2 linked regions of the Sagittula sp. P11 genome follow. The protein of the gene in region 2 interacts with the protein of the main gene of each other region in a pairwise test. Links are inferred from orthologs where the notes say so. Each region holds a gene or a part of one and is shown on either strand. Other genes may lie near its edges.

Region 1 (15,192 bases), 1.5 Mb from region 2 along the record:
CCACCACACGGTCGCGCGGCGTCCGCTTCGGCGAGATCAGCGCCATGGGCGAGACCGAGCGCGCGATCCGCACCGCCGTGCAGGCGGCGCAGAAGATGGCGGGCATCCGGGTCGACCACGTGATCGCGGCATTCTCGGGCGCCGATCCGCGCAGCTACGGGCTGGCCGGGCAGGTGGAGGTGATGGGTGTCACCGTCGACGAGCAGGACGTGGCCCGGGTGCTCTCGGCCTGCGACGTGCCGGACTTCGGCCACGGCCGCGAGGTGCTGCACGCGCAGCCGGTGAACTTCGCGCTGGACCACCGTTCCGGCCTGATCGACCCGCGCGGGCAGATCGGCACGGAGCTGTCCTGCGACATGCACATGCTGACGGTCGACGCGCAGGCGATCCAGAACCTCGCGCATTGCGTGAAGCGCTGTGACCTCGAACTCGCCGGGCTTGCGTCCTCGGCTTATGTGTCGGGCATCGCGGCGTTGGTGGAGGACGAGCAGGAGCTGGGCTCTGCCTGCATCGACATGGGCGGCGGCACGACCGGCATCTCGATCTTCATCAAGAAGCACATGATCTATTCCGACAGCGTGCGGATGGGCGGGGACCACGTGACCTCGGACATCTCCATGGGGCTGCAGGTGCCGATGGCGACCGCCGAGCGGATCAAGACCTTCTACGGCGGCGTCGAGGCCACCGGCATGGACGACCGCGAGATGATCGAGTGCGGCGGCGAGACCGGCGACTGGGAACACGACCGCCGGACGGTGAGCCGGGCGGAACTGATCGGCATCATGCGGCCGCGCGTCGAGGAGATCCTCGAGGAGGTGCGGGTGCGGCTGGACGCGGCGGGCTTCGACCATCTGCCGTCGCAGCAGATCGTGCTGACCGGCGCGGCCTCGCAGATCCCGGGGCTGGACGGTCTGGCGTCGAAGATCCTGCGTCAGCAGGTGCGGCTGGGCCGTCCGCTGCGGGTGCACGGGCTGCCGCAGGCGGCGACGGGTCCGGGGTTCGCCGGGGCCGTGGGCCTGTGCCTCTTCGCGGCGCATCCGCAGGACGAATGGTGGGATTTCGAGATCCCCGTGGACCGTTACCCGGCACGCTCCTTCAAGCGCGCCGTCCAGTGGTTCCGCGACAACTGGTGACAGGATTTTCTCCGAGAAATCCTGTCACGGCCGGAAGGTCATGTTTCCGCAAGGAAACGTGACCCCGGCACGGTGACATTCCGGGTGGGCCGTTCAGGATTTTCTCCGAAAAATCCTGTCACGGCCGGAAGGTCATGTTTCCGGCAGGAAACGTGACACCGGCACGGTGACATTCCGGGTGGGCCGTTCAGGATTTTCTCCGAAAAATCCTGTCACGGCCGGAAGGTCATGTTTCCGCAGGGAAACGTGAGACCGGAGCAGGGACGGTTCGGACGGGGCGCACAGGATTTTCGTCGAAAATCCTGTTGCCTCGGTGCTGTCACGCCCGCGGTGCAAGCGTGACGCCACAGGCGCTTCGGGAACGCCGCAATCAGCCGCTGATCGTGTAGGTGAAGGACGTGCCGTCGTCCTTCGACATGGTCACGGTGTTGCCGCTGAAGGTCACGCCACGGCAGCCGGTGCCCGCCCATTCGGCGGGTTCGGTCAGGGTGCGGCACCACTTGCCGTCCCGGATCTCCCAAGTGCCGCGGGTGATCTCGCCGGTGCTTTCCTTGCCGAGCAGCCGGCCGTCGGCGGTCAGGGCCATGGTGGACTCGGCGTTGGCGAGCGTCTTGCCGGCCAGCCGCCCCCTGAGTTGCAGGTCGGCCTCGGTGGGGGCTGCGGCCTCGGGCGCTGTGGCGGGGACCGGGGCGGTGGTGCAGGCGGTCAGAAGACAAATCGGCAGCGCCATAAGGGCAAATCGCGTCATGATATGGTCCTTTGTTCAATGAAAACGGAAAATGTCGTGCTTTCACGCCTACAACAGGCCACCGCCGCGTTCAAAAATTTTTTGGCGGGAGAGGACATTTCGCCCCGTGACAGAACCCGTCCGCCCTGTTAACAAGCATGTGGATAACAGCGGGAAATCCGCGGCCGGAGGATCGGGCAGGATCCTTGAAACACCACAGTTGAGTCGCCGCCCTGCGGGTGGTGGCTTTGTCGTGCTTGTGCCAAGTATGCCGCGGACCACACGATATCGCGCTTTCGGCGAATACTCGCGGAAATGGGCCGGAAATGTGGCATATTTGGTGGATAACTGCTGATTTTTGCGTGACGATCGGGGTTGCAGTGAGTAAACTGAACCCTAACAGGCCAACGACGTGCCTGGACGGGTCGAAAAGACACACACGACAAGAACACAGGCGGACGACACCATGGCACTGAACCTATCCATGCCCGGACAGGATGAATTGAAGCCGCGCATCACGGTCTTTGGCGTGGGCGGGGCAGGCGGCAACGCTGTCAACAACATGATCGAAAAGAACCTCGAAGGCGTGGACTTCGTGGTGGCCAACACCGACGCACAGGCGCTGCAGCAGAGCATGTCTCAAAGCCGCATCCAGCTGGGCGTGAAGGTGACCGAGGGCCTTGGCGCAGGGGCGCGGGCATCGGTCGGCGCGGCGGCCGCCGAGGAGTCGATCGAACAGATCGTGGATCACCTCGCCGGCGCTCACATGTGCTTCATCACGGCGGGCATGGGCGGCGGCACCGGGACGGGTGCGGCGCCGATCATCGCTCAGGCAGCACGTGAACTTGGCGTGCTAACCGTCGGCGTTGTCACGAAACCTTTCCAGTTCGAAGGCGCCAAGCGGATGCGCCAGGCAGAGGAAGGCGTCGAGACGCTGCAGAAGATGGTCGACACGCTGATCATCATCCCGAACCAGAACCTCTTCCGGCTCGCCAACGAGAAGACGACCTTCACCGAGGCGTTCTCGATGGCCGACGACGTGCTGTATCAGGGCGTCAAGGGCGTGACCGACCTGATGGTCCGTCCGGGCCTCATCAACCTCGACTTCGCCGACGTGCGCGCGGTCATGGACGAGATGGGCAAGGCGATGATGGGCACCGGCGAGGCCGAGGGCGAAGATCGCGCGATCCAGGCGGCCGAGAAGGCCATAGCGAACCCGCTGCTGGACGAGATCAGCCTCAAGGGCGCCAAGGGCGTGCTGATCAACATCACCGGCGGCGCGGACCTGACCCTGTTCGAACTGGACGAGGCGGCGAACCGCATCCGCGAGGAAGTGGACCAGGACGCCAACATCATCGTCGGCTCGACGCTGGACGAAGGCATGGGCGGCCTGATGCGCGTGTCGGTCGTGGCGACCGGCATCGATGCGTCGGACAACGTCGGCGACATGCCGGTGCCGCGCCGCAAGCTGTCCCAGCCGCTGCGCCAGCAGGAAGCGGAAGCCGCACCGGCCCCCGCTCCGCAGCAGCGCGCCCCGGAGCAGGTCGTCGCACAGACGGCGCCCGCAGCGCAGCCTGTGCAGGCGCCGCTGTTCGGTGAGCTGGACGCAGAGCGCGCCGCAGCCCAGGACGAGATGGAAGACATCTTCGAGGACGAGGCGCAGACCCCGGCCGCCCCGGCGATGCAGGACGACGGCCTTCCGCCGCCGGCCTACCAGCCGCAGGTCGCCGATTTCCGTCCGCAGCCGGACAGCATCGAAGCCGATCCGAACGATTTCATCGCACCGCGCAAGCCCGCCCCGGGCGTGCCGAGCCCGGACACGCTGGACCGCCTGAAGGCGGCCGCCGCCCGGACCCGCGAAGAGACTGTCCGCCAGCACGGCGCCATCCCGGCGCATGCGTCGGAGGAGAAGCCGCGCTTCAGCGTCAACTCTCTGATCGGCCGGATGACCGGGCACGGCTCCGAGAACGCGCAGCCGCAACAGCAGCCGGCACGCCGCCAGCCGCCGATGCAGGCGCAGCGTCCCGCTCCGGCCCCGGCGCCCGAGGCCGATCCGGAAGAAGATCGCATCGAGATCCCGGCCTTCCTGCGCCGCCAGGCGAACTGAGGCGGACACGGCACTACCCTCGGCCCGCCCGAGACCCTCGTGGACGGCGCCCTCTGGCAACAGGGGGCGCCTTTCCTTTTTCTTTACCTTTGTGTGGGTGCCTGTGTGGCCGGGCGGGCCGCGTTAACGCGAAGGTCGCGGCCTAAATCCCTGACGCGTCTCGGGCTTCTTCCGGTGGCGCTTCGGGAATCATGAGGTGCGGGGCAGGTTGACGTGAATGGCGGTAACGGACCGGCCGATCCACGGTTTTTCGCGCGGTCCCGGCGCCCTTTTGCAACAAAGGTGCAAAATCGCGGTCACATTGGCGGCGCAGGCGCCTGATAAAACCGCGCTCAAGCAGGGATATTTCCCCATGCATTCCAGAGGGTTGCCCGGAGTGTGCACCTGCAGCGGCGGGGGGGCGCCTAGGGGGGCGGGGGGATGTTTCACTCGGTTACAATCTTTGATTTGAGACCGGAGCCGCCTGCGCTTTATCCCATTGTACAAGGACGCGCCTGTCAGACGGTGCGCATCACAAATTCGGGAAGTCGACGTGCAAACAACCATCCGCTCAGCGATCAGCTTCGACGGCATCGGCCTGCATTCCGGCCGACCCGCGCGCCTGACCATCCGTCCGGCGGTGGTGAACCGTGGCATCTGGTTCAAACGTACCGACGTCGACCTTGGCGACACGATGATCCCGGCGCGCTGGGACAACGTCGTGCGCTCTCCGCTCTGCACGCTGATCCAGAACCGGGCGGGTGTCTCCGTCTCGACCGTGGAACACGTCATGGCGGCGCTGGCCGGTTGCGGCGTGCACAACGCGCTGGTCGAGATCGACGGCCCCGAGGCGCCGATCCTCGACGGGTCGAGCGTGCCTTTCGTGCGCGGCATCCTGAACGTGGGCCTGCGGGCGCAGGGCGCCCCCGTGCGCGCCATCGAGATCCTGAAGCCGGTCACCGTGGAAACCCAGGGCGGCTGGGCGCGCCTGTCCCCGTCTAAGACCGGGCAGGGGCTCGACATGGTGTTCCGCATCGACTTTGCCGACGCGGCCATCGGTGTGCAGGAAAAGCACCTGAACCTCGCCAACGGCACCTTCGTGCGCGAGTTGAGCGACTGCCGCACCTTCTGCCGTGCCTCCGACGTGGACGCGATGCAGAAGGCGGGCAAGGCGCTTGGCGGCACCTACGAGAACGCCGTCGTGGTCGATGGTGACAAGGTCCTGTCGCCGGGCGGTTTCCGTCACGCCGACGAGGCCGTGCGCCACAAGATGCTGGACGCGCTGGGGGACCTGGCGCTGGCCGGTGCGCCGATCCTTGGCCTTTACGAAGGGCACAAGGCCGGTCACGCCATGACCAACGCCCTGCTGCACGCGCTGTTCGCCGATGCACAGGCCTGGCGCTTCGTGGACTGCGACGCGGCGACCGCGGCGACGCTGCCGGGCGCAGGTGTCGTGCTGGACGAGATCCCGGCCGTCGCCTGACCCGCTTATCCACATCAACGATGACGTATATGTGTACTGCGCCGGTTGGAGAAACCGGCGCTTTCCACATCTTGCGGAATGCCCTTGCGTCCACCGGCAATATCTTGCGATGGATTGGCGGGGGCACCGCCAATAGGGCGTTTTGCCCGCTGATTTTCTGTGCTAGACCCTGCGCAACGGGGCCTTTATGCAGGTTGGCGCAAAGGGTTCGAAAAGAACGAAGGACGGTGTCATGACAGGGGGCAGATCGCGGGCTTTGGTGTTCGGGGTGAGCGTAGCGGCTCTGCTGTTGTCGGGCTGCGGCGAACTCAAGCGCAAGGACATCGGGCCGGACGGCCAGCCGCTGGAAACCTACACGGCCAAGCAGATCTACGAGCGCGGCGAATACGAGATGTCGCGCAAGGACTACGAGGACGGCGCGTTCTATTTCGGCGAGGTCGAGCGGCTTTATCCCTATTCGGACTGGGCCAAGCGTGCGCTGATCATGCAGGCCTATTCCTACCACAAGAACAAGGACTACGAGAACGCGCGCGCCGCGGCGCAGCGCTATATCGATTTCTATCCGGCGGACGACGACGCGGCCTATGCGCAGTACCTGCTGGCGCTCAGCTACTACGACCAGATCGAGCTGGTGGGCCGGGACCAGGGCCTGACGTTCCAGGCGCTGCAGGCGCTGCGCGCGGTGATCGAGCGTTATCCCGACAGCGAATACGCGCGGTCGTCGATCCTGAAATTCGATCTCGCCTTCGATCACCTCGCCGGCAAGGAGATGGAGATCGGGCGCTACTATCTGAAGCGCGACCACTTCGGCGCCGCCATCTCGCGGTTCCGCGTGGTGGTGGAGGACTTCCAGACCACGACCCACACGCCGGAGGCGCTGCACCGGCTGGTGGAGGCCTACCTGTCGCTGGGTCTGGTGGAAGAGGCGCAGACGGCCGCCGCGATCCTCGGTTACAACTACCAGTCGACCGACTGGTACGAGGACAGCTACGCGCTTCTGACGAAGCAGGGGCTGGAACCGCGTGCGTTCGAAAACAACTGGCTCGGCAAGGTCTATCGTCAGATGGTGCGCGGCCAGTGGCTTTGAGGGGCGGTGGGCTGAACACCCACCCTACGGCTGGACATGCTTCGGGCGCTTGAAATCCGCGACATGCTGATCATCGACCGGCTGGATCTCGACTTCCAGCCCGGTCTCAACGTGCTGACCGGCGAGACCGGGGCCGGGAAGTCGATCCTTCTGGATTCGCTGGGATTCGTGCTGGGCTGGCGCGGGCGCGCCGAACTGGTGCGCGCGGGCGCCGAGCAGGGCGAGGTCGTGGCGGTCTTCGACCTTGCGCCGGACCATGCGGCGCGCGGCGTGCTGGAGGAGGCCGGGCTGCCCGCGGGCGACGAGCTGATCCTGCGGCGGGTGAACACGGCGGACGGGCGCAAGACCGGCTGGGTCAACGACCGGCGGGTGTCGGGCGACGTGCTGCGGCAACTGTCGGACACGCTGGTGGAACTGCACGGGCAGCACGACGACAAGGGCCTGCTGGACCCCAAGGGGCATCGCGCGATCCTGGACGACTACGCCGGGGCCGATGACCTGCAGGCGGAGGTCCGGGAGGCCTGGCGCGCGCTGGCGGCGGCCCGGAAGGGGCTTTCGGACGCGCAGAAGGCGATGGATGCGGTGCGCGCCGAAGAGGGGTTCCTGCGCCATTCCGTGGCCGAGCTGGATGCGCTCGCCCCCGAAGAGGGCGAGGAAGAGGCGCTGGATTCGCAGCGCCGGACGATGCAGGCCGCCGAGAAGATCCGCGAGGACATCGCGCAGGCCTCTGCCGCCTTGGGATACGAGGGCGCGGAGGGCGCGATGTCGGGCGCGCTGCGCTGGCTGGAAGGGGCTGCGGAGAAGGCGTCGGGCCGGCTTGATGCGCCGATCGAGGCGCTGGTGCGCGCCATGGCGGAGCTGGACGAGGCGGCGCGCGGGGTGGCGGATTGCCTCGAGGCGCTGGATTTCAATCCGGCAGAGCTCGAGTCCTGCGAGGAAAGGTTGTTCGCGATCAGGGGGCTGGCGCGGAAACATCAGGTGATGCCCGACGAGTTGCCGGGGCTGGCCGCATCGCTGTCGGAACGGCTGGAGGCGCTCGACGCGGGCGAGGCCCGGCTGGGCGAGTGGCAGAAGGCGATCCGCGACGCGGAGGCGCGGTTCGACGATGCGGCGGGCCGGCTGACCGCCCTGCGCCGCGATGCCGCCCGGCGGCTGGACGCGGCGGTGGCGGCGGAGCTGGAGCCGCTGAAGATGGGCCGCGCGGTGTTCGAGACGGAGGTGGCAGAGGCCACGGCCGGGCCGGAGGGCCGCGACGCGGTGACCTTCCGCGTGGCCACCAACCCCGGCGCGCCTGCCGGAGCGCTGAACCGCATCGCCTCGGGCGGGGAACTGTCGCGGTTCCTGCTGGCCCTGAAGGTCGCGCTGCACGTGCAGGCGGGGCAGGGCGTGACGATGATCTTCGACGAGATCGACCGCGGCGTGGGCGGGGCCACCGCCGACGCGGTGGGGCGGCGCCTGAAGGCGCTGGCCGATGGCGGGCAGGTTCTGGTGGTGACGCACTCGCCGCAGGTGGCGGCGCTTGGCGCGCACCACTGGCGCGTGGCGAAACGGGTCGAGGACGGGATGACCCTGTCGGAGGTCGTGGCGCTGGACGCGGGCGCGCGCGAGGCGGAACTGGCGCGGATGCTGTCGGGCGACACGGTGACGGACGCGGCGCGGGCCGCGGCACGGTCGCTGCTGGCAGGCTAGGCGCGGCCTCCGGGCGCCCCGACCGGCGACCTTGCGGTCCCCGGCGGCCCACCCTCCCGGCCACGCCCCGGCCTGGCGTGGCACCGGGTGAGGCGCGGACAGGCTGTCATCTTGCACAACGCGCTTCGCGCGGACCCCGGCATGCCGGCCCCGGTGCCCTCTGCATTGCGGACACCGCGTTTCCCGTCCGTCGAGGGCAGGGGGCCGTCAGTTGCCGGGCACCAGCTTCCCGGGATTCATGATGCCCGTGGGGTCGAGCGCGTTCTTCAGCATGCCCATGACGGTCCAGGCGGCGCCGTGCTCCGCCTCCATGAAGGGTTTCTTGCCGACGCCCACGCCATGTTCGCCGGTGCAGGTGCCGCCGAGGCGCAGGGCGCGTTCGGCCATGCGGGCGGAGATCCCCTTGGCCTCGTCGAGGTCGGAGGGCTTGTCGGGGTCCAGAAGCAGGATGGCGTGGAAGTTGCCGTCGCCCACGTGGCCGAGGATCGGCCCGCTGATGCCGGAGGCGGCGATGTCGGCCTGCGTTTCCTCGACCGCGCGGGCGAGTTCGGAGATCGGCACGCAGATGTCGGTCACCACGGCACGGGCGCCGGGGCGCGAGGCGAGGATCGCGTAATAGCCGTTGTGCCGCATCGCCCAGAGCGCGTTGCGCTCCTCGGTCCGCGAGGACCAGCGGAAGGCGGAGGCGCCGTGGTCGGCCACGATCTCGGCAAAGCGTTCGGCGTCCTGCGCGGTCGATTCCGGCGAGCCGTGGAATTCCACCATGAGGTGCGGCTGTTCGGCCATGTCGGCGCCCGCGTAGGCGTTGAAGGCGCGCGCGGTGGCGGCGCAGGCGAACTCGATCCGGGCGAGGGGGAGGCCCATCTGGATGGTCTCCATCACCGCGGTCACGGCGGAACCCATGTCGGGAAAGGCGCAGATGCCCGCGGAGATCGATTCAGGGATGCCGTGCAGGCGCAGGGTCAGCTCGGTCACGAGGGCGAGGGTGCCTTCGGAGCCCACGAGCAGTGCGGTCAGGTCGTAGCCGGCGGAGGACTTGCGCGCGCGGGTGCCGGTGCGAATCACGGTGCCGTCTGCCAGCACCGCCTCGAGCGCCAGGACGTTGGAGCGCATGGTGCCGTAACGGACGGTGGTGGTGCCGGAAGCGCGGGTCATCGCCATGCCGCCGATGGAGGCGTTGGCGCCGGGGTCGACCGGGAAGAACAGGCCGGTGGCGCGCAGCTCCTCGTTCAGGGCCTCGCGGGTGACGCCGGGCTCTACGGTCACGTCCATGTCGGCGGGGCGGATCTCTGTCACCCTGTTCATGCGGGTGAAGTCGACCGAGACACCGCCGCGCAGCGCCTGGGTCTGCGCCTCGAGCGAGGTGCCCGCGCCGAAGCCAACCAGCGGCACGCCGTGGGCGTGGCAGATCTGCGCGATGCGCGACACTTCGGCGGTGTTTTCGGGATATGCGACCGCATCGGGGGCGATGGGCGGGAAATAGGACTCCGATCCGGCGTGGGCATCCAGATCGGGCTTGGACCGGCTGAGACGTTCGCCTAGGAAGGCCTGCAAGTCGTCGAGCGCCTGTTCGATAGGCATCTTGGTCTCCGGTGAGTGACAGGAGGCCACCTTACCGGGCGACGCGGGGCGGGGAAACCCGCGGGTTTGGAGGAGAAGGCCGTGCCGGGCGTATTCGCGCAACACCTTGCCACCATCAGGGGCGACTTTTCGCGCGGCTGGGACATGATCCGTCACAACGGGCCGGGACAGGTCAGTTTCTGGTTCATCGCGCTGTTCCTCGGCATGGTGTCGGGCTTTGCCGCCATCGGCTTCCGCTTTGCGGTCGAGACCCTGCAGGCGGCGGTCTACGGCACGCGCGACGTCAACATGCTGGCGAGCTGGGCAGGCGAGCTGCACTGGGCCTGGGTGCTGGTGATCCCGGTGCTGGGCGGCATCGCGGTGGGGGCGCTGTTGCAGAAGTTCACGCCGGACGGGCGGGTGCGGTCGGTCGCCGACGTGATCGAGGGCGCGGCGCTGAACGACGGCCGGGTGGAACGGCGCGCCGGCGTGGTCTCGGTGCTCTGCTCGTGGATCACGCTGTCGACAGGCGGCTCCACCGGGCGGGAGGGGCCGGTGGTGCACATGGCCTCGCTGGCGGCCACATGGGTCGCGAACCGGATGAAGGTGGACGGCATCACCGGGCGCGACCTTCTGGGCTGCGCGGTGGCGGCGGCGGTCTCTGCCTCGTTCAACGCGCCGATTGCCGGGGCGCTGTTCGCGCTGGAGGTGGTGCTGCGGCACTTCGCGCTGCACGCCTTTGCGCCCATCGTGGTGGCGAGCGCGGCGGGAACGGTGATCAACCGGCTGGTCTATGGCGACGTGACGGAGTTCACCCTGCCGGGGACGACGGTGGTGGAGTTCTACCTCGAGTTGCCGGCGTTTTTCCTGCTGGGGCTGGTCTGCGGGATCGTCGCGGTGATGATGATGCGGGCGATCTTCTTTGCCGACGACGTGGAGACGGCGCTGCAGAAGAAGCTGGGGCTGCCCTACTGGCTGCGCCCGGCGGTGGCGGGGCTGCTGCTGGGCGGCATCGCGATCTTCTATCCGCATATCATCGGGGTGGGGTACGAGACGACCTCGCGCGCGCTGACCGGCAACCTGCTGATGTGGGAGGCCGTGGTCTTTGCGGTGATCAAGGTCACGGCGGTGTCGATCACCATGGCGGGCCGGATGGGCGGGGGGATCTTCTCGCCTTCGCTGATGGTGGGGGCGCTGGTGGGGCTGGCCTTCGGCCATGTCGCCACGGGGATGGCGCCGGACATGTCCTCGGCCTTCACGCTCTATGCGCTGGCGGGGATGGGCGCTGTGGCGGCGGCGGTGCTGGGGGCGCCGATCTCGACCACGCTCATCGTCTTCGAGCTGACCGGGGACTGGCAGACGGGGCTTGCGGTGATGGTGTCGGTGTCGATGTCGACCGCGCTGGCGAGCCGCGTGGTCGACCGGTCGTTCTTCCTGACGCAGCTGGCGCGGCGCAAGGTGCAGCTGGCGGCGGGACCGCAGGCCTACCTGCTGGCGATGTTCCGGGTGCAGGGGGTGATGCGCAGGCCCGACGACGAGCGCGCCGCTGACGAGGAGGCCTGCCTGAGGATGATCGAGCGCGAGCTGTTCGTGCAGGCGACGGCGACGCTGGAGACCGCGCTGCCGATGTTCGACCGCTCCGGCGTGGCCTTCCTGCCGGTGGTGAAGATGGAGGACGGGGTGCCGGTGTTCCAGGGCGCGCTGTTCCACGTCGACGCGCTGAAGGCCTACAACCGGGCGCTGGCGGCGACGGCGGAGGAAGAGCATTCCTGAGGGGTTTCGCCTGCGCGGTGCGCAGGCGACCCGCCGGGGCTGCGCCCCCGGCGCGGGGGGCTGTCTGCCCCCCGGACCCCCCGAAGGTATTTGTGCCAAGATGAAGGGGGCGGGGCCATGGTGCCCCCCGGATGCGGAAACGCCCCCGCGGGAGATCGCGGGGGCGTTTTTTTTTGGTTCCGGTCTCTGGTCCGGGATCAGCGGCGCATGGTGTTGACGATGCAGCTGTCGAGCCGGTCGATGCGGACGAAGGCGCAGTTGGCGAGGATGCGGGGGAGGTCCTCTGCCTCGACCACGATGGAGCCGTTGTGGCGCTGCGGTTCGCGGCGCGGCTGCGGTTCCGGGCGCGGGGCGAGCGGCTGGCGGGTCTGCGACAGGTAGGAGGAGTGGGCGTAGCCGGTCCGGCCGTCCTCGTGCCGGATCAGGTACCAGGTCTGGCTGTCGTCCAGCACGCGCACGCTGCTGCCCTGGGTCATGGTGTCGATCACCGGGAAGTTCGTGCCCGGGCCGTCGCGCAGGTTCAGGGCACCGGCCTGCGGCGCGTTGATGTAGAGCTGCGGGAGCTGGTCGAGCGGCACGTCGGCGTGGCGGCGGTCATTGTTGCGGTAGCGCGTGTCGTCACGATCCCTGTAGGCGGAGCCGTCTCGATCCCTGTAGGCGGAGCCGTCGCGATTGCGGTAGCCGGAGCTGCCGCGGTCGATCTCGCCCGAGTAGAGCGAGTGATCGCGGCGCGAGGCGATGTCGTCGTCGCCGGTGCGGCGCGGGCGCGGTTCGGTTGCCGAGAGATAGCGGGCGGCGGCGAAGCCGGTGTTGCCGTAGGCGTCGCGCACCCGGAACCAGTTGCCGTCCTCCAGCACCGTCACGCGGGAGCCGTGCGGCATCTCCCGGACCACCTCGTAGGAGGTGGAGGGGCCGGTGCGCAGGTTGAGGAACCCGTCTTCGGGCGCGTTGACCCAGGCCTGCAGCGCGGCGGCCTGGCTGGCGGCGAAGAGGGCAATGAACAGGGCGATCAGGCGGGTCATGAACGGTCCTCCGGTGGCATCGGTTCTGTTGGCAGACGCCGTCAACATGGGGGCGCATCCCTCTGTTATGCAATAACGCGCCGTCGTCAGCGAATGTTCCGGGGGTCTGAGGAGGGCCCCGGAGGTAGGGAAACAAGGGGCTTGACGGGGTTTGACCGGCTTTGGCGCTTGCCGGAAGGGAAAGCCGTGCTTACCCTTCGTGTCATTGCAGAACAGGATATTTTCCGATGTTCAGAGTTTCGGACGACCAGATGCAGGGCTTTGCCGACATGGCGCGCAAGGCCGAGCACCGGCGCCTGTTGCGGCGCCTGCGGGAGGAACAGCCCGAACTGACCCTGCGCATGGGGCCGGGCGGGGCGGACGAGCTTGTCACCCATATCGTCGAGCGTGCCCGGGCCTTCGCCTTCGAGGAGCCGCGCGCGCTGGACTTCTTCCTCGACGCGGTGCTGGTCCTCGGGCTGGAGTTCGACCGCGACCGGCGGGTGCCATGGGCGGGCGCCAACCTTGCGGCGGAGGAGCTGGCCCTGCCGCGGCGGCTGATGAACCTGCGCACCGGGCTGGAGCGGTTCGAGACGGCGGTGATGACCGCGCGTCCCGCCGCCTGTGCGCGGCTGGCGGCGCTGGAGCCGGGCGCGCTGCCGGATGCGACGCGGGATGCCGATGGCTTCTGGCGGCTGGTCGACGCGGTCTGGCCGGAGCTTTATGCCAGGCTGAACAAGCTTTACGTGAACGGGCTGCTGCTGGCCGCGCGCGGCGTTGCGGAGCATTACCGCACCGGGCCGGAGGGGGTCGCGCCCGCCTGCCTTGCGCAGCTGTTCATGGGGGTGGGCTGCTTTGCCGATCCGCAGTGGCGGCACGTCCTGTCGGGGGTGCTGGAGGTGGGCCGGGCGGAGCGTGCGGCGAAGACCTTCGACGTGACGCGGCGCTGGGCCGCCACGGTCGCGGGCTGAGGGGGCGGGACGATGCTTGCACTGCTCGCCATCTGCGCCATCATCCAGGAGGTCAAGCGCCGTGAGCTCATGGAGCGGATCAAGAAGGGCGAGTCCTCGATCACCGTCAGCGGCAGCGACGAGTTCAAGGAAAAGGCCTATGCCTCGCTCGAGAAGCTGTCGAAGACGCCGACCGGGCTGGGGCTGCTCCTGGAGCTGGAGAAGACCGGCAAGTCGGTGGAGATCGTCGAGACTGCGGGCGGCAACAGCGAGAACCCGGCCAGCATGGCGGACGGCACATATGACCGGGTGAACGACCAGCCGGGGCCGGGCACGTCGAGTGTCGTGAAGTTCAACCCCGAGAAGAAGCAGATCAAGGACGGCTCGGAGGACTGGCACAAACGCGATCCCGCCGTTGCCCTGGGACACGAGCTGATCCACAGTCTGCACGATGCCAAGGGCACGAACGACGGGCGCAACCCGCTGCCTTACGAGGATCTGAACGGCGACAACCGCACCGCGCCGGGCTACGAACACCAGGCGGTCGGGCTGGGCGATTACGAGGACGATCCCTTTACCGAGAACAAGATCCGCGAAGATATGGGCGAAGATAAGCGTCCCTTCTACTGATAGACACGCACGAGGCCGAGATGATCGAACTGAACCGAGTGGAGGTGGCGCAGGACGTGCTGCGGGTCGACTACCGGGTGACCAACCCGGAGGAGAGCCCGATCTACCTCTTCGACCTGTTCTGGACGGTGGCGGACAAGGGATTCACCCTGCTGCCGGAGGAAAGCTACAGGTTCTTCGACGGCGACACGCTGGTCCTGCAGCGCGCGGTCCAGCCGATGCCGCCGGGGATGCGCCTGGAGGAGCCGGAGACGCCCTATGCCTCGCGGCTCGACGCGGGGGCCACGGCAGAGCGCAGCATCGTCCTGCCGGTGCCCGTCGCCCGGTTCACCGCCTATGGCGGCCCGGTCACGCCGGGCGAGGAGGTGGGCACGCCGTCGCGGCTGGTGCTGAGCCTCGGCTACGTGCGGCGGTCGGACATCCTCGATGGCTGGGCGGTGATTTCGCCGAAGCCGAAGCTGGGCGAGGGGATCTTTGCGCCGGACGCGGGCCTTGCGCTGGAACTGCAGCGCAGTTTCGAGGCGGAGCTGCCGGTGCCCGAGGGGCTGACCGGCTACCTCGACCAGTAGGCCCCGGACGGGAGCTACAAAGAGCAACGGCGCCCCCGGGAGGGCGCCGTTTTTCGTTCCTGTCCGCGGTGCGGGCGGTCTCAGACCTGTTCCACGTTCACGCCGTCCTGGACGTAGAAGGCGAGGTGGTCCTTGATCTGGGCGACCTCCTCCTTCGGGTTCTCGTAGGACCAGACCGCGTTCTCGTAGGTGCGGCTCTTGGACATGATGGAGAAATAGGACGCCTCGCCCTTGTGGGGGCAGGTCGTCTTGTGGTCGGTCGCGTCGAGGAAGGCCATGCCGATGTCCTCGCGCGGGAAATAGATCACCGGCGGCAGGTCACCTTCGCGGAGTTCCAGCGCGCGGGCGCTTTCGCCGAGGACCGCCCCGCCGGCGCGCACCACCCAGGTGCCGACTGCCGGTGTGATGCTGATATGGGTCGTCTTGGTCATTCCTGTTTTCCCCCTGTCCTTCGAATTTCCGATTGTCCGGTTTTCCGATCGCCGTTGCGCAGGCGATCGGTCT
Region 2 (14,760 bases):
CTCCGCCCCTGCGCCGAGGTGACGGGTCAGCGTCAGGAAGCCGGTGTGCTTGCCCGAGCAGTTGTTGAGAACCCGGCCCGGCTCCTGGCCGTCGCGGATCATCCCGAGCCACAGGTCCTTGTCGCGCGAGGGCTGCGGCCCGCAGATCAGGTCACTCTCCGACCGGCCGATATCCGCCAGCCATTCGCGCACCGCGCCATTGTGAACGGGCGCCCCTTCGTGGGACGCGCAGGACAGCGCAAGCCGTTCGGTCGACAGGGAAAATGCGTCCGCCGCGCCCGAGGCGACAAGCGGCAGGGCCTGGATCATCTTGGCCGAACTGCGCGGCAGGATCACGGCTTCGGGATCTCCCCAGGCCTCGACGATTTCGCCGGTGCCGTCACAGACCACAGCATGGCCTGCATGCACGCTTTCTGCCAGCGGTCCGCGCCAGACTTCCACCATCATCCGAGCTGCCATTCCGACCTCCTTTCGCCTGAGCGACTTTCTGCCAACGGGGCTTTCGCATTTTGCTTTTTTCAGGCTAAAGTCCTGCCGTCGAGAGAAAACACCGCCGCGGACCACAATGGTCGGGACAGGGCCGGGAACGCGGACGGTCAGAGGCATGGACAGCTGGAGGCTGCAGGAATGAATTCTACTCTTGGTCGCATGGTTGGCGCCGTGGCGATGATGTTGGGCGCGACCTTTGCACAGGCGCAGGAAAGCAGCACGAACCGGGTCGACGCGATGACCGACTGGTCGGTGTTCGAGGGTCAGAACCCGCGCGAATGCTGGGCTGTCACCACGTACAAGGAAAGCGTGAACACCAAGGATGGCCGCGTGGTCGCCGTGACCCGGGGCGAGATCCTCCTGATGGTGTTCTTCCGCCCCGAAGCGGGCGTCAACGGCCAGGTGGCCTTTACCGGCGGCTACCCGTTTGCGCCGGGCTCGACCGTGAACGTCACGGTCGATGGCACCGAGCTCGAGATGTACACCGAGGGCGAGTGGGCATGGCCCGCCACGCCGCAGGACGACGCCAAGCTGGTCACCGCGATGAAGCGGGGCTCCAGTGCCGTGCTGACCGCCGTGTCCTCGCGCGGGACCACCACGAAGGACACCTTCTCCCTGCTGGGCTTCACTGCCGCGGTCGAGGACGCCGAAACGCGCTGCAAGTCCTGACGCGTCTGACATGAGCGCTCCGGACTGGATTGCCGCCGACTGGGGCACGTCGCACCTGCGCCTCTGGATGATGCAGGGCGACGCCCCCGTGCGCCGGATCGACGACCCGCGCGGCATGTCGAAACTGTCTCCGGACGGTTACGAAGCCGTGCTTCTGGAGCTTCTGGGCGACAGCCTGACCGGTCCGACCGATGTCATCATCTGCGGCATGGCCGGGGCGCGGCAGGGCTGGAAGGAAGCGCCATACGCCTCGGTGCCCTGCGCGATCCCCTCCGAAGGTATCCCTGTCCCCACCTCCGATCCCCGGCTGCGCGTGCGCATCCTGCCGGGGATGAGCCAGTCCGCCCCGCCCGATGTCATGCGCGGCGAAGAAACCCAGATCGGCGGTTTCCTTGCCGCTGAGTCCGGCTTCGACGGCGTTCTCTGCCTTCCGGGCACGCATACCAAGTGGGTGCATGTCAGCGCGGCAGAGGTCGTTTCCTTCCGGACCTTCATGACCGGCGAGATGTTCGACCTTCTGTCGAAACAGTCGGTCCTGCGCTTTTCCGTCGGCGAAGGCTGGGAACAGGACACCTTCCTCGAAGCCGTCGATCAGGCGATGGGCCGGCCCGCGACGGTCGCGGCGGATCTCTTTGCCATCCGCGCCGGGAGCCTTCTCTCCGGCGATGGACCCGGCGCTGCCCGCGCCCGGCTGTCGGGCCTGCTGATCGGCCTCGAACTTGCCGGCGCAAGACCCTACTGGCTGGGGCAGCAGGTCGTCATCCTCGGCGAAAACGCACTGGCAGAAATCTATCGCACCGCGCTTGCGGCGCAATCGGCCATGGTACGCACCGTGTCCGTCGAAGGCGTGACACTGGCCGGCCTGACTGCGGCCTACAGAAAAGGAACCGCCTGATGCGGAATATCATCGCCATCCTCCGGGGCCTCACGCCGTCGGAGGCGGAGCCCGTGACCGAGGCGCTGATTGCCGCCGGGATCACCCGCATCGAGGTGCCGCTCAATTCGCCGGAGCCGTTCGACAGCATCGCGCGCATGGTCCGCTGTGCAGGGGATCGCGCGCTGATCGGCGCGGGCACCGTTCTGGACCCGGCCGATGTGCTGCGGCTGAAGGACATCGGCGCGGGCATGGTCGTGTCGCCGGACTGCAACCCGCGCGTGATCGTGGCGACCAAGCAGGCGGGCATGGCCTCCTATCCCGGTGTGTTCACCGCGACAGAGGCCTTCACCGCCCTGCGCAACGGGGCCGACGGGCTGAAGTTCTTCCCCGCGTCCAAGCTTGGCCCTGACGGGTTGTCTGCATTGAAGGCCGTGCTGCCTGCGGGGACCGAGACGTTTGCCGTGGGCGGCGTCGGGCCGGACGACTTCGCCGACTGGCACGCTGCGGGCGTGTCCGGCTTCGGCATCGGATCGCAGCTTTTCAAACCGGGCCGGACCGCCGAGGACATCGGGAAGCGCGGGGCAGAGATCGTCGCCGCCTTCGACGCCGTCTTCCTCTAAACCCCGCAGAACGTTCCAAAAATTCCCGTTGACAACGAAACGTTACTGAATAACATTGCGGCTACGCGATGAGATAACATGCGCATCGAGGTTGGAACGGCTCCGATCATCTTCTCGCAGTCCAATGCGTCCAAGGTGGGGCAGGACTGCGGAATGATTGCGTTTCATGAATCCGTTACGAGGGTGTCACACTGCCGAGACCTCGCGGCCCTATCGGCAGGCTGTAGAATGCCAACTGGGAGCAACCCGATGAAAAAGACCCTCGTGTCGATGGCCGCCATTCTGGCCGCCACCTCCGCATTTGCCGAAAGCCATGCCATGGACCTGCCGCAGGCCGGTTCCGACTGGTACACCGCCGGTCAGTCGCACATCGAAGCGATGCTGGCCCGCCAGCCCAACACCGGCCGCGCCAAGAACGTCATCGTCTTTGTCGCAGACGGCAACGGTGTCGGCACCAACTACGCCGTGCGCCTGTTCGACGGCCAGCAAAAGGGCATGCTGGGCGAAGAGAACGTCCTCCCCTACGAGACGCCAGAGTGGTACTCGGCGCTGGTCAAGACCTACAACATCAACGCCCAGACCCCGGACTCCGCACCGACCGCGGGCGCGCTGAACACCGGCGTCAAGCAGCGCTTCAACCTCATCAACCTCGGTGAGAACGCGATCCACGACGATTGCACCACCGAGGAAGGCAACCGCCTGACCACCTTTGCCGAGATCGTCTCGGGCATGGACAAGTCGGTCGGCATCGTCTCGACCGCGCGTATCACCCACGCCACCCCGGCGGCCGTCTACGCCAAGACCGCCAACCGCAACTGGGAAGGCGAGATCGAGGGCGACTGTGCAGGTTCCAAGGACATCGCGACCCAGCTGATCGACCAGATGGAAGCGGGCGTGATCGACATGGCCATGGGCGGCGGCGGCCGCTTCTTCCTGCCGGAAGGCGAGACCAACGGTCAGTCCAAGGGCCGCCGCACCGATGGCGTGAACCTGATCGACCGGGCCACCGGCCTGGGCGCGCAGTTCGCCGAGGACACCGCCGGCTTCGAGGCGCTGACCATGGATGCGCCGATCCTCGCGCTGTTCAACGACAGCCACATGGAATACGAGGCCGACCGCGCCGACGAGGACGAACCCTCGCTGGCCGACATGACCCGCAAGTCCATCGAGTTCCTGTCGCAGAACGAGAACGGCTATTACCTCGAGGTCGAGGCGGGCCGCGTCGACCACGCGAACCATGACGGCAACGCCTACCGCACCCTGTCCGACGGCGTTGCTTTTGCCGAGGCCGTGGCGCTGGCCGACGAGATGACCGATGACGCCGACACGCTGATCATCGTCACCGCCGACCACGAACACGCCATCGCGTTCAACGGCTACTGCGGCCGCGGCTCCGACATCCTCGGCCTGTGCATGGGCGTGTCGAAGGAAGGCGAGGCCAACGACGGCACCCCGCTGACCGCCGCCGACGGCAAGCCCTACACCGTGCTGGGCTACCTGAACGGCGCCGGTTCCGTGCTGAAGGAACCGACCGACGGCAGCAACGACTGGACCGGCTCGCGCGGCGATCTGACCCAGGAAGAGGCCACCGACATCGACTACGTCCAGCAGGCACTGATCCCCATGTCCTCGGAAACCCATTCGGGCGAGGACGTGTCGGTCTATGCCAAGGGCCCGTGGTCGCATCTGCTCGACTCCACCATCGAGCAGAACGTGATCTTCCACGTGATGAAGCACGCGGTGGACGCAGAATAAACGGCCGCGCAGGCTGAGAGGGGCCGCCCTGTTCCGGGGCGGCCCTGTTCGTCCGACATGACATGTGGGACACGTTAGACAGACCAGACCAAGGAGACGGACCATGGACCGCCGCACCGCCCTGACAACCGTTCTCGCCGCGCCTTTCCTTCTGCCGACACTCGCGCGGGCCGCCGACGGACCTGCCAAGATCCGCGAACTCTACGAGAAGAACGGCGATTTCTCCTCGTTCGCACAGGACGCCTCCGGCAGCCGCATCCTGTTCGAAGGGTTCATGGCCCCGCCGCTGAAGGCGGAGTCGCGCTTTTTCGTGCTGACGAAACGCCCGATGGCCGTCTGCCCCTTTTGCGAGACGGAGGCAGAGTGGCCCGACGACATCCTCGCGATCTACACGAAGCGGATCGTCGACGTCGAACCCTTCAACGTGAAGCTTGCCGTGCGCGGCGACCTGACCCTCGGTGCTTACAAGGACCCCGACACCGGCTTCCTGAGCATGGCCCGACTGACGAACGCCACATACGAGCGCGCCTGACATGGGTCTCGCCCTGCACGTCCGTGACCTGACCGTCGCCTCTCGCCGGGGGCGGGTTCTGCTGACGCTCCCCGAGCTTGACCTGCCCGCGGGCGGCCTTCTGGGCGTGCGCGGGCCATCGGGCGCCGGCAAGTCGACCTTCCTGAACGCGTTGAGCGGTCTGCTCGATGCGAAGGGTCGCGTGCAATGGGGCGAAACCGACATCGCCAGCCTGTCGCCGGAGCGCCGCACGGCGTTCCGCGCCGCGCAGATGGGCATGATCTTTCAGGACTTCCTGCTGTTCGAGGAGCTGTCGGCAGAGGCCAACGCCGCCCTGACCGCACAATTCGCACCCGCCGCAAACCGCCCGGGCATCCTGAGCCGCGCAAGGGACCGTCTGTCCCGGCTGGCCGTCCCCTCTGGCGCGCGCACGGTCGAGAGCTTCTCGGGCGGGGAACGGCAGCGGGTCGCGGTCGCGCGGGCGCTGGCCTCCGATCCGCAGGTCATCCTTGCGGACGAGCCGACCGCCGCGCTCGACCGCACCGCGGCGGACCGGCTGGTGGCCGACCTCGTCAGTCTTTGCCGTGACGGCGGCAAGACGCTGGTGGTGGTCAGTCACGACCTGCACCTGCTGGACGCGATGGACCGCGTCGTGACCATCGAAGACGGGCAGGTAACCGGATGAGAGACCTATGGGACAGCCTGCCGGTACTGGCGCAGGACATTACGATAGCCATCGCACTGCTGCTGCCGCTGCTGCTGATCGGCGTACTGCTGCTGCGCGGCTTCCGCCCCTTCCCGCTGATCCGTGCCCTGCTCTGGCGGTTCCGCTGGGCGAACCTGCTGTTTGTCCTGCTGATCGCCACCTCCGTCGGCATGGGTATCGGCCTGATCGCGCAGGAACGCGGGCTGCGGGTCGGCACCGCGCGTGCAGCATCGAAATTCGACATGGTTGTCAGCGCGCCCGGGTCCGAGCTGACGATGATGATGGCCGCCGTCTACCTGCAGGCCAGCGACGTGCCGCTTCTGGACGGCGCCGCCTACGACCTGATCGCCAACCACCCGCAGGTGAAGATCGCCGCCCCCATCGCCTTTGGCGACAGCTACGACGGCGCGCCGGTTGTCGGGACCATCGCGGACTTCGTCACCTACCTGTCGGACGGCCGGATCGAGGGCCGCCTCTTCCAGAAAAGCGGAGAGGCCGTGGTGGGTGCCGCCGCCGGGCTGAAAGTCGGCGACAGCTTCACCCCGCAACACGGGCACGGCGCCTCTGCCGACGACGAGGCGCATGAAGGGTTCGAGATCGAGGTGGTCGGACTTCTGCCCCGGACGGGTTCCCCCTGGGACCGCGCCGTGCTGATCCCGGTCGAAACCGTCTGGGAGGTGCACGGCCTTGCCAACGGCCACGCCTTCGACGAGGGGGACCGCATCGGCCCGCCCTTCGATCCGTCCCTGTTCCCCGGCACACCGGCGGTGATCGTCCGCGCCAAGGAGCTGTGGGCCAACTATGCCCTGCGCTCCGAATTCACCCGCAAGGGAGAGATGATGGCCTTCTTCCCCGGCACCGTGCTCTCCAACCTCTATCGCGTCATGGGCGACGTCCGGCAGGCCATGTCGGTCATGTCCGTGGTGACGCAGGTGCTTGTCGCGGCTTCCGTCCTGTTGGGGCTGTTCATCCTGTCGCGCCTGTTCCAACGGCAACTGGCGATGCTGCGCGCGCTCGGCGCGCCCCGCCGCTTTGTCATGGCCGTCGTCTGGGGCTATGGCGTCGCGCTGCTGATGGCAGGCACCGCCCTGGGCCTTGTCTTCGGCCTTGGCGCTGCATCGGTCCTGTCGCAGGTGGTGACGGCACGCACCGACATCCTCGTGACCGCCGCCATCGGCTGGCCCGAGATCACCCTGGCGCTGGCCTTCCTGTCGGCCACGTCCGTTTTGTCGCTCATCCCGGCGGTCATCGTTCTTGCCCGCCCAATCGTGGAGTCCCTACGCGCATGAAACACCTTCTGCTGGCCACCGCGCTTCTGACCACGCCGCTCGCCGCCGAGGAAACCCACCTTTTCGAGGTTGGCGGGCTTGAGGTCCTGCATCCGTGGACCAACGCGACGGCCCACGACCACGCGCTGCTTTACATGGAACTCCACAACGAGGGCGACGCGCCGGTCGAGATTATCTCGGCCCGGACCGAGGACGGCGTGAACGGTCAGCTTGTGGGCTTCCGCATGGCGGATGGTACCATGGTGGCGGACCCACTGCCCCCGATCCCGGTCGCCCCCGGTACAGAGCTGGCGCTTGAACCGGACGTGATCGCGATTTCCTTCGACGGACTCCCCGCCCCGCTGGAAGAGGGGGATCACCTGGAGATAATCCTCGAGACCTCTGCCGGAGAGCTGGAGGTCGAGGTCGCCGTGGAGGCCGCCGACGCCCGCCAGCACAGCCACGCCGGTCACAGCCACTGAGCCCGGCCGCTGCCGCATTTGACGGACGACGGACCGCTCACGTACACCAGTCGTACACATCCGGGGAGGACAGCGATGACCGTCAGCAGAAAGACCGCGTGTCTTGAAGATCTCCGGATGCGGATCCTGAAGCTGGAGCTCGCGCCCGGTGCCGAACTGGACGAGACCCAGGTGGCCACCGCCTACGGGCTGTCACGGACGCCGCTGCGCGAGGTCTTCCAGGTGCTTGGCGGAGAGGGCTACCTACGGCTTGAACACAACCGGGGCGCCCGTGTCGCCGCCATGGACCTTGCCGCGTTGCGCTGTCTTCTCCAGACCGGGCCGCTGCTGCTGGCGACGATGGCCCGGCAGGCCGCCGAGCACCGGGGCGAAGCCGCGCTACCGCCGCTGCGCGACGCACAGGCGGGCTTTGCCGCAGCGACGGAAGAAGGAGACGCAGCTGCCGCCGCCCTGTTCAACCACAGCTTTCACACGCAGGTCGCCTGCATGGCGTCGAACCCCTACCTGATGCCGGCGCTGCGGCGCCTTCTGATCGACCACACGCGCCTGACGCAGGGCTTCTTCCAGCCGGTCAAGAAGAAGGAGAAGAAGCAGCTCAGGAAGGTGTCGCAGCACCACGCCACCCTGACCGACGCCATCACGGCGCAGGACGCGGAGGCCGCCGTCTCGACCACGCTCCAGAACTGGGACCTGTTCCGGGAACGGATCGAGAAGCTGATGACCCCCGAGGCCCTGCCGATCTCGGTGGAGGCCGCCGCGGCGACGGCCTGACGTTACTCTGCCGCGCTCACCGCCGTTGGCATGTCCGGCTGGCCGGCCGCGCTGGTCCGGTCCATAGCCGAAATACCTGTCCCCAACCCGCGCAACCTCAGGGCGTTCGTCAGGACGAACACCGACGACAGCGCCATCGCCCCCGCAGCCAGCATCGGTGACAGCATCAGCCCGGTCAGCGGATAGAACACACCTGCAGCGACCGGGATCAGCACGACGTTGTACCCGAAGGCCCAGAAAAGGTTCTGGCGGATGTTGCGCATGACACGGCGGCTGACGTGGTGCGCGGTGACGACGCCGGACACCCGGCCCGAGGCCATGACCACATCGGCGCTCTCGATGGCGACATCCGTGCCGGTGCCGATGGCCAGACCGACCTCTGCCGCGGCGAGCGCCGGGGCGTCGTTGATGCCGTCGCCGACAAAGGCCACCTCGCCGAACCGCTGTTGCAGGTCGCGCAGCGCGTCCAGCTTGCCCTCCGGCAGGACCTCCGCAGTGACATGTGCGATGCCGAGGTCGCGCGCGATGGCCTCTGCCACAGGACGGGCATCGCCCGAGATCAGCGCGACCTCCAGCCCTTCCGCCCTCAGCGCGGCAACGGCGGCGCGGGCGTCGGGTTTCAGCCGGTCAGCCACGCCGAAGACGGCGGCGATCTGTCCGTCGACCGCGACAAGCACCGGGGTCTCTGCCGCCTGCGCCGTCCGGTCGAGCGCGTCGGCAACCGCGGTCGTGTCGATCCCGCGCGCCGCCATGAGGCGCGGGGCACCGACGAGGATCGCGCGTCCGTCCACCACCGCCTCTAGCCCCTGTCCCGGGAGCGCGGTCACGTCCTCGGGCTGCGGCGCATCCGGCGCGGCGCGCATCAGGGCCTGTGCGATGGGATGCTCGGACCCCTGCTCTGCCGAGGCGGCGAGACGCAGCACCTCATCGGCGTCAAAGCCGGGCGCAGCCGAGGCGTGGCTCAGCTCGGGGCGGCCTTCGGTCAGCGTGCCGGTCTTGTCGAAAGCCACCAGGTTCACCGTGTCGAGCCGCTGCAGCGCGTCGCCCTTGCGGAAGAGCACACCCAGTTCGGCCGCGCGGCCGGTGCCGACCATGATCGAGACGGGCGTCGCCAGCCCCATGGCGCAGGGGCAGGCGATGATGAGGACGGACACGCCCGCGACCAGCGCGAAGGTCAGGCCCGGACCGAACACCAGCCAGGTCAGCGTCGTCAGCGCGGCAAGCACCAGAACCGCGGGCACGAACCACAGCACGACCTTGTCCGCCAGCGCCTGGATGGGCAGCTTGGCGCCCTGCGCCTCTTCGACCAGCGCGACGATGCGGGACAGGACGGTGTCCTTGCCGACGGCCTCTGCCCGGTAGCGCAGCGTGCCGTTGCCGTTCACAGTACCGCCGGTCACAACCGTACCTTCGGCCTTTTCCACCGGGGCGGGTTCGCCGGTCAGCATGGATTCATCGACGAAGGACCGCCCCGTCAGGACAACCCCGTCCACGGCAATGCGTTCGCCGGGGCGGACAAGCAGCGTGTCGCCCTTCTGGATCTCTTCGATTGCGGTCTCGGTCATCGTGCCGTCGCGGTCGACCATGGCCGTCGCGGGCCGCAGGCCGACGAGATGGCGGATGGCAGCGCCGGTCCGGCCCTTGGCGCGCGCCTCGAGGAAACGGCCCAGCAGGATCAGCGTGACGATGACGGCGGCGGCCTCGAAATAGACGGCGCGCGCGGTGTCCGGCAGCAGCCCCGGCGCCAGAAGCGCGACCGTCGAATAGACCCAGGCCGCCAGCGTCCCGAGCGCGACAAGCGTGTTCATGTCCGGCGCGCCCTTCATCAAAAGCGGCAGGCCGATGCGATAGAACCTTCGTCCCGGCCCGATCAGGACAGCGGTGGTCAGCAGGAACTGGATCGTCCACCACGTCGTCTGGCCCAGCGTCATGGTCAGCCAATGATGGAACGGCGGGAACAGGTGTCCCCCCATCTCGCCAATGAACACCGGCAGGGTGAGCAGAGCGGCGAGGATCAGATCGCGCTTCAACCGCGCCTGCTCGACCTGCTGGCGGTCTTCGGTCGCTTCCGCATCCTGCAGGGGCTTTGCCGGGTAGCCGGCCTCCGTCACGACTTTTGCCAGCGAGGGCGCATCGGTGGACCCGGACAGGCTCACGACCTCGGCGGTTTCGGTGGCAAGGTTCACGGAGGCACGCAGCACGCCCGGCTGACCGGCCAGCGCCTTTTCGACGCGCGCGGCGCAGGAGGCGCAGGACATGCCGTCGATGGCAAGGCGCGTGTGGCTCTCGGCAGCCGGATAACCCGCCGCCTTCAGCGCCGCCTGCAACGTGGCGGCCCCGGCACTGCCGCTGACCTGCGCCGTCTTGTTCGCAAGGTTGACGGAGGCGCTGTCCACGCCTTCCGCACCCGCAAGGGCACGTTCGGCGCGCCCGGCGCAGCCGCCGCAGTTGAGTTTCGTGACTTCGAATCGCAAATCGGTCATGGGTCTCACCCTCCTGACCGGTCACATAAGGGTTCCAGTCAGGGGAGGGTCAATACCCTCTCGTCACCTTCCCCCGATCACGCCCGATTTCAGCCCGAACGGACCTCTGCCTCGATCTCCTTGCGGGATTTCCGGGCGCGTTCGGTGGTGGACTTGAGCTGCCCGCAGGCGGCCATGATGTCCTCTCCGCGCGGCGTGCGGATGGGCGAGGCATACCCGGCCTTGTGCACGATGTCGGCGAAGCGTTCGATCCGCGACCAGTCGGACCGCTCGTAGGGGGAGCCGGGCCATTCGTTGAACGGGATCAGGTTGATCTTGGCCGGGATGCCCGCGATCAGCTTGACCAGCCGCCGCGCGTCCTCGTCGCTGTCGTTCACGTCTTTCAGCATCACGTATTCGAACGTGATCCGTTCGGAGTTCGACAGCCTCGGATATTCCCGCAGCGCGTCCAGAAGCGTCGCGATGTTCCAGCGCTTGTTGATCGGCACCAGCTTGTCGCGGACCTCGTCGGTCGTGGCGTGGAAGGACACCGCCATCAGGCAGCCGATCTCTTCGGCGCACTTCGCGATCTCCGGCACCACGCCGGAGGTCGACAGCGTGATCCGGCGGCGCGACATGGACAGACCTTCGTGGTCCATCGCGATCTTCATCGCGTCGCGCACGTTGTCGAAGTTGTAGAGCGGCTCGCCCATGCCCATCAGCACGATGTTGGACAGAAGGCGCGGCCCCTGATCGCCCGTGCCGGTGCCCGGCTCGGGCCATTCGCCAAGGTCGTCGCGCACCAGCATGATCTGACCGACGATTTCCCCGGCGGTCAGGTTGCGGACCAGCTTTTGCGTGCCGGTGTGGCAGAACGAACAAGTCAGGGTGCAACCCACCTGCGAGGAAACGCAGAGCGTGCCGCGATCTTCCTCGGGGATGTAGACCGTCTCGACCTCGTGGCCGCCCGCGATGCGGACAAGGTACTTGCGCGTGCCGTCGGCCGAGACCTGCTTCGACACGATCTCCGGCAGGGAAATCTCGAAGGTGGCGGCCAGTTTCGCGCGGTAGTCCTTGGCAAGGTTGGTCATCGACTCGAAGTCGCGGACGCCCCAGAAGTACACCCATTGCCAGACCTGATTGACCCGCATCTTGGCCTGTTTCTCGGGCGTGCCCATGGCCAGAAGCGCATCACGCAGCCCGGCCCGGGTCAGACCGACCAGGTTGATCTTGCCGCCTTCCGGCAGCTTGCGCGGGATCGTCACGAGATCCTGGGTGATGGGTGCGTCAGACATGATAGGCGTCCTTCGGATAACAAGCGGCCTGTATACAGGATTCGGGCGGAATTTCCATGGCCTTTGGCGCAACTGCGTCCGGCCCCGCCCCGATCCATGCAGACCTGTGGTGCGCTTCGCGGATTACAACCGTCGGCGGCACCTGACCCGCAGGTCATTGCCGGAAAAAAGGAAAGGGCCGGGCGTCCTGTCCCGGCCCTTCTTGACCCCATCACGCCAATGTCAGGCGGCTTCGTTCAGGACGGCGTGGGTCTGGCTGCGCCGCTCGGAATAAGCCCGGGCGGCGGAAACGAGTGCGCGGAAGATCGCGCGTTGTCTGTGTGCGTAAAACAGATGCTCGGGGTGCCACTGAATACCCAGCGCAAAGGGATCGCTCCCCCGTTCGATGGCCTGCACCATGCCGGCGGTGTCGCGGGCACTGACGCGCAGCCCCTCCCCCAGCTTGTCGACGGCCTGCGTGTGCAGGGCGTTCACCTTCATCGGCTGTTCACCGACGTAGCGGGCGAGCTGGGTCTCGGCCACGACGCAGACCTCCCGCTTGGGCAGGATCGTCTTGATCATCGGGGAGTCGCTGAAGGTCTCCCACGCGTTTTGATCCAGCGTGCCGCCAAGCGCGACGTTCAGCATCTGCGCCCCGCGGCAGATGCCGAGGACGGGGATGTTGTCCTGCATGGCCTGCGCGGCAATGGCAGCTTCAAAGCGGTCGCGTTCACGGTCCAGCCGGGCCGAGACGCCGATCTTCCCGCCGTAGAGTTCCGGCGCGATGTCGTCGCCGCCACCGATGATGACGCCATCCACCGCGGCCAGGTCCGAAGGCCGGCCCGCGCCCCAGCGCACGCCGCGCGCACCGGCAAGCCAAAGGTTCAGGTTCACCAGCGGATAGATCCGCCATCCCGAACGCGAAGACGTGGTCACACCGATCAGGGGGCGGCTCATTGCACCGCCTCCGGCTCTGATACGTCGTTGCTCTGGAACAGTTTCGAGACGCGTTCGGCCCAGCGGCCCTCCGCACCCGGAAGGTAATGGTTATGCTCGAGCCACGCCGTCCGAAGGGTATCCAGCATGTGCGCGTCATTGGCGACATGCTCCACCCGCGCCCAGAGGTTCCACGGCCGCGCCAGCGACCACCCCTCTTCGTCGATCCGGCAATCCGGCAGGCGGAAGTGGAACGTCGGACGCGCCGACAGCTTGCTTTGCGCAGGAAAGATGCGGTCAAACAGCGCACGGTCGTGGTGCGCGAAAAGCGGCATCAGGTCGAGCCCGTGGTTGCGCGACGAGATATGCCGCGCCGCGACGGACATCAGGTCCCTCAGCGTCGATGGCTGGTCCTTCACCAGTTGCGTAACGAAGGCATGCGGCCATGTCTCGATGAAAGGCATCAGCCGGCGCGTCATGTCCAGGTCTTCCGCCCGGCGCAGCCACGGTTCCAGCAGCCCGAAAGCGGTGATGGTGTTCAGGGTCTGCGGATCGTCCGCGCCCACGATCTCCGGGTTGAGGTGCACGCCGAAACCCAGCAGCACGCCCGCCCGGGACCCTCTCGCGCCGCGATGGCGCAGCTCGTCCAGAAGCGCGCCGAGGCGGATGACTTCCTTGCGGGTCAGCGGTTCGGTGATGATCTCGACAGGGACCACGGCCTTTGCCATATTCAGGCCTCGCTCCAGCAGAGGGATGTCCTTCTTGCGCAGCGAAATGTCCAGTTCGACACGGATGTCGCCCAGTTCGGTGCCTTCGACGGTCAGTTCGTGGGAGTGCGGTGCGGTGGCCGTGCCGCCGAGGAATTCGGCAACGATCTCGCCGGTCTGCACTTCGCCCAGGCCGGAGAACTCGACTTCGACGCCCGTCTTGCGTTCGTCACCGTCACGTGTCGTGCGGTGCGGCAGGCTGGCGTAGCTGTCGGTCATCGTCCCTCGGAGTTTTTTCGCTGGGTAAGCGTGATTTCAGAAGGGCAACGCGCGCCCCTTGAACATGGTTCCCCGAAGATTGCTTGTCAGGCGCTTCTGAACATCTTCGACTCCGCCGACGTGAAGGACATCTTGCCCATCAGCGTGACGGTCCACACCAGCAACGGCAGCGATACGATGCCGCCGATCGGACCCCAGAGCCACAGCCCGAAGAGGATCGACAGGAACACGACAAGCGGGTTGAGCCGCAGTTGCTGGCCGACCAGGGAAGGCGTGACAAACTGCGCTTCGATCATGTTCAGGCCCAGGTAGGCCAGGGGCGGCAGCAGGATCGAGGCGCCGGAAAAGTTCATGACGCCCGCGACCAGCAGCGAGGCCAGCAGCACGATGGGTCCGAGGTAGAGCACGAAGTTCAGGAGGAACGCCGCGCCGCCCCAAAGCATCGCGTTCGGAAGTCCGATCAGCATCATCGCACCGAACACCGCCAGCCCGAGACCGGCGTTGATCGCCGTCACCGTGATGAAATAGTGCGACACGGCCTTGTCGGCCTGCTTCAGCTTGCCCGCCTGCCGGGGAAAGACATTGTAAATGTCCTCTCCGGTCAGCACGAAGAAGAACAGCGTGCCGAGGAAGATCAGCGACTGCGCGGCAAAGTTGGGCGCCATCCACAGTGCATCCACTAGGCTGGGCATGGCCTGCTTGACCGCTTCCTCGCCGCCTTCGGACAGGGTTTCCTCGATCTCGCGGCCGATGCTGTCGACGCCGCGCACAAGGCGGATCGCTTCGTCCATCCATTCGCGGATCTCGCGCTGGATCTTCGGCATCTGCTCGGCCAGCCCCGACAGGACGGGACCGAGCGCCGAGATCAGCAGGACAAGAAGCACGACCGCGATGACCAGCGCCAGCGCCGCGCTGAGCGAGCGCGGCACTCCGAAGCGGCTGAGCCGGTTGACG

The links.
Region 1: the proteins of rlmN (region 2) and ftsZ interact in binary tests that used the Escherichia coli proteins (3 or more experiments, as listed by UniProt). The link is inferred for Sagittula sp. P11 from one-to-one orthologs.

Annotation. Positions count from the first base shown.
Region 1 is NZ_CP021913.1:3,481,703-3,496,894, forward strand. The notes cover bases 1,706-4,646. They hold ftsZ (cell division protein FtsZ), read left to right. Parts: upstream 1,706-2,326; coding sequence 2,327-3,967; downstream 3,968-4,646. Other genes in these bases: CDO87_RS16990 (hypothetical protein), read right to left, coding at 1,706-1,881; lpxC (UDP-3-O-acyl-N-acetylglucosamine deacetylase), read left to right, coding at 4,500-4,646. In the rest of the region: cell division protein FtsA, read left to right, coding at 1-1,133; more of CDO87_RS16990, read right to left, coding at 1,504-1,705; more of lpxC, read left to right, coding at 4,647-5,429; CDO87_RS17005 (outer membrane protein assembly factor BamD), read left to right, coding at 5,662-6,516; DNA repair protein RecN, read left to right, coding at 6,553-8,205; CDO87_RS17015 (FAD-binding oxidoreductase), read right to left, coding at 8,413-9,786; CDO87_RS17020 (chloride channel protein), read left to right, coding at 9,931-11,538; CDO87_RS17025 (SH3 domain-containing protein), read right to left, coding at 11,736-12,560; CDO87_RS17030 (hypothetical protein), read left to right, coding at 12,788-13,510; CDO87_RS17035 (M91 family zinc metallopeptidase), read left to right, coding at 13,523-14,119; CDO87_RS17040 (hypothetical protein), read left to right, coding at 14,140-14,688; CDO87_RS17045 (DUF427 domain-containing protein), read right to left, coding at 14,769-15,119. UniProt on the Escherichia coli protein: Essential cell division protein that forms a contractile ring structure (Z ring) at the future cell division site. The regulation of the ring assembly controls the timing and the location of cell division.
Region 2 is NZ_CP021913.1:1,945,845-1,960,604, forward strand. The notes cover bases 9,814-12,765. They hold rlmN (23S rRNA (adenine(2503)-C(2))-methyltransferase RlmN), read right to left. Parts: upstream 11,906-12,765; coding sequence 10,721-11,905; downstream 9,814-10,720. Other genes in these bases: CDO87_RS09580 (heavy metal translocating P-type ATPase), read right to left, coding at 9,814-10,631; CDO87_RS09590 (gamma-glutamyl-gamma-aminobutyrate hydrolase family protein), read right to left, coding at 12,128-12,765. Also shown: CDO87_RS09530 (asparaginase), read right to left, coding at 1-444; CDO87_RS09535 (invasion associated locus B family protein), read left to right, coding at 628-1,158; CDO87_RS09540 (2-dehydro-3-deoxygalactonokinase), read left to right, coding at 1,169-2,053; CDO87_RS09545 (2-dehydro-3-deoxy-6-phosphogalactonate aldolase), read left to right, coding at 2,050-2,655; CDO87_RS09550 (alkaline phosphatase), read left to right, coding at 2,905-4,410; CDO87_RS09555 (hypothetical protein), read left to right, coding at 4,514-4,942; CDO87_RS09560 (ABC transporter ATP-binding protein), read left to right, coding at 4,944-5,606; CDO87_RS09565 (ABC transporter permease), read left to right, coding at 5,603-6,916; CDO87_RS09570 (copper chaperone PCu(A)C), read left to right, coding at 6,913-7,377; CDO87_RS09575 (GntR family transcriptional regulator), read left to right, coding at 7,453-8,148; more of CDO87_RS09580, read right to left, coding at 8,151-9,813; more of CDO87_RS09590, read right to left, coding at 12,766-12,841; CDO87_RS09595 (amidoligase family protein), read right to left, coding at 12,838-13,806; CDO87_RS09600 (AI-2E family transporter), read right to left, coding at 13,893-14,760.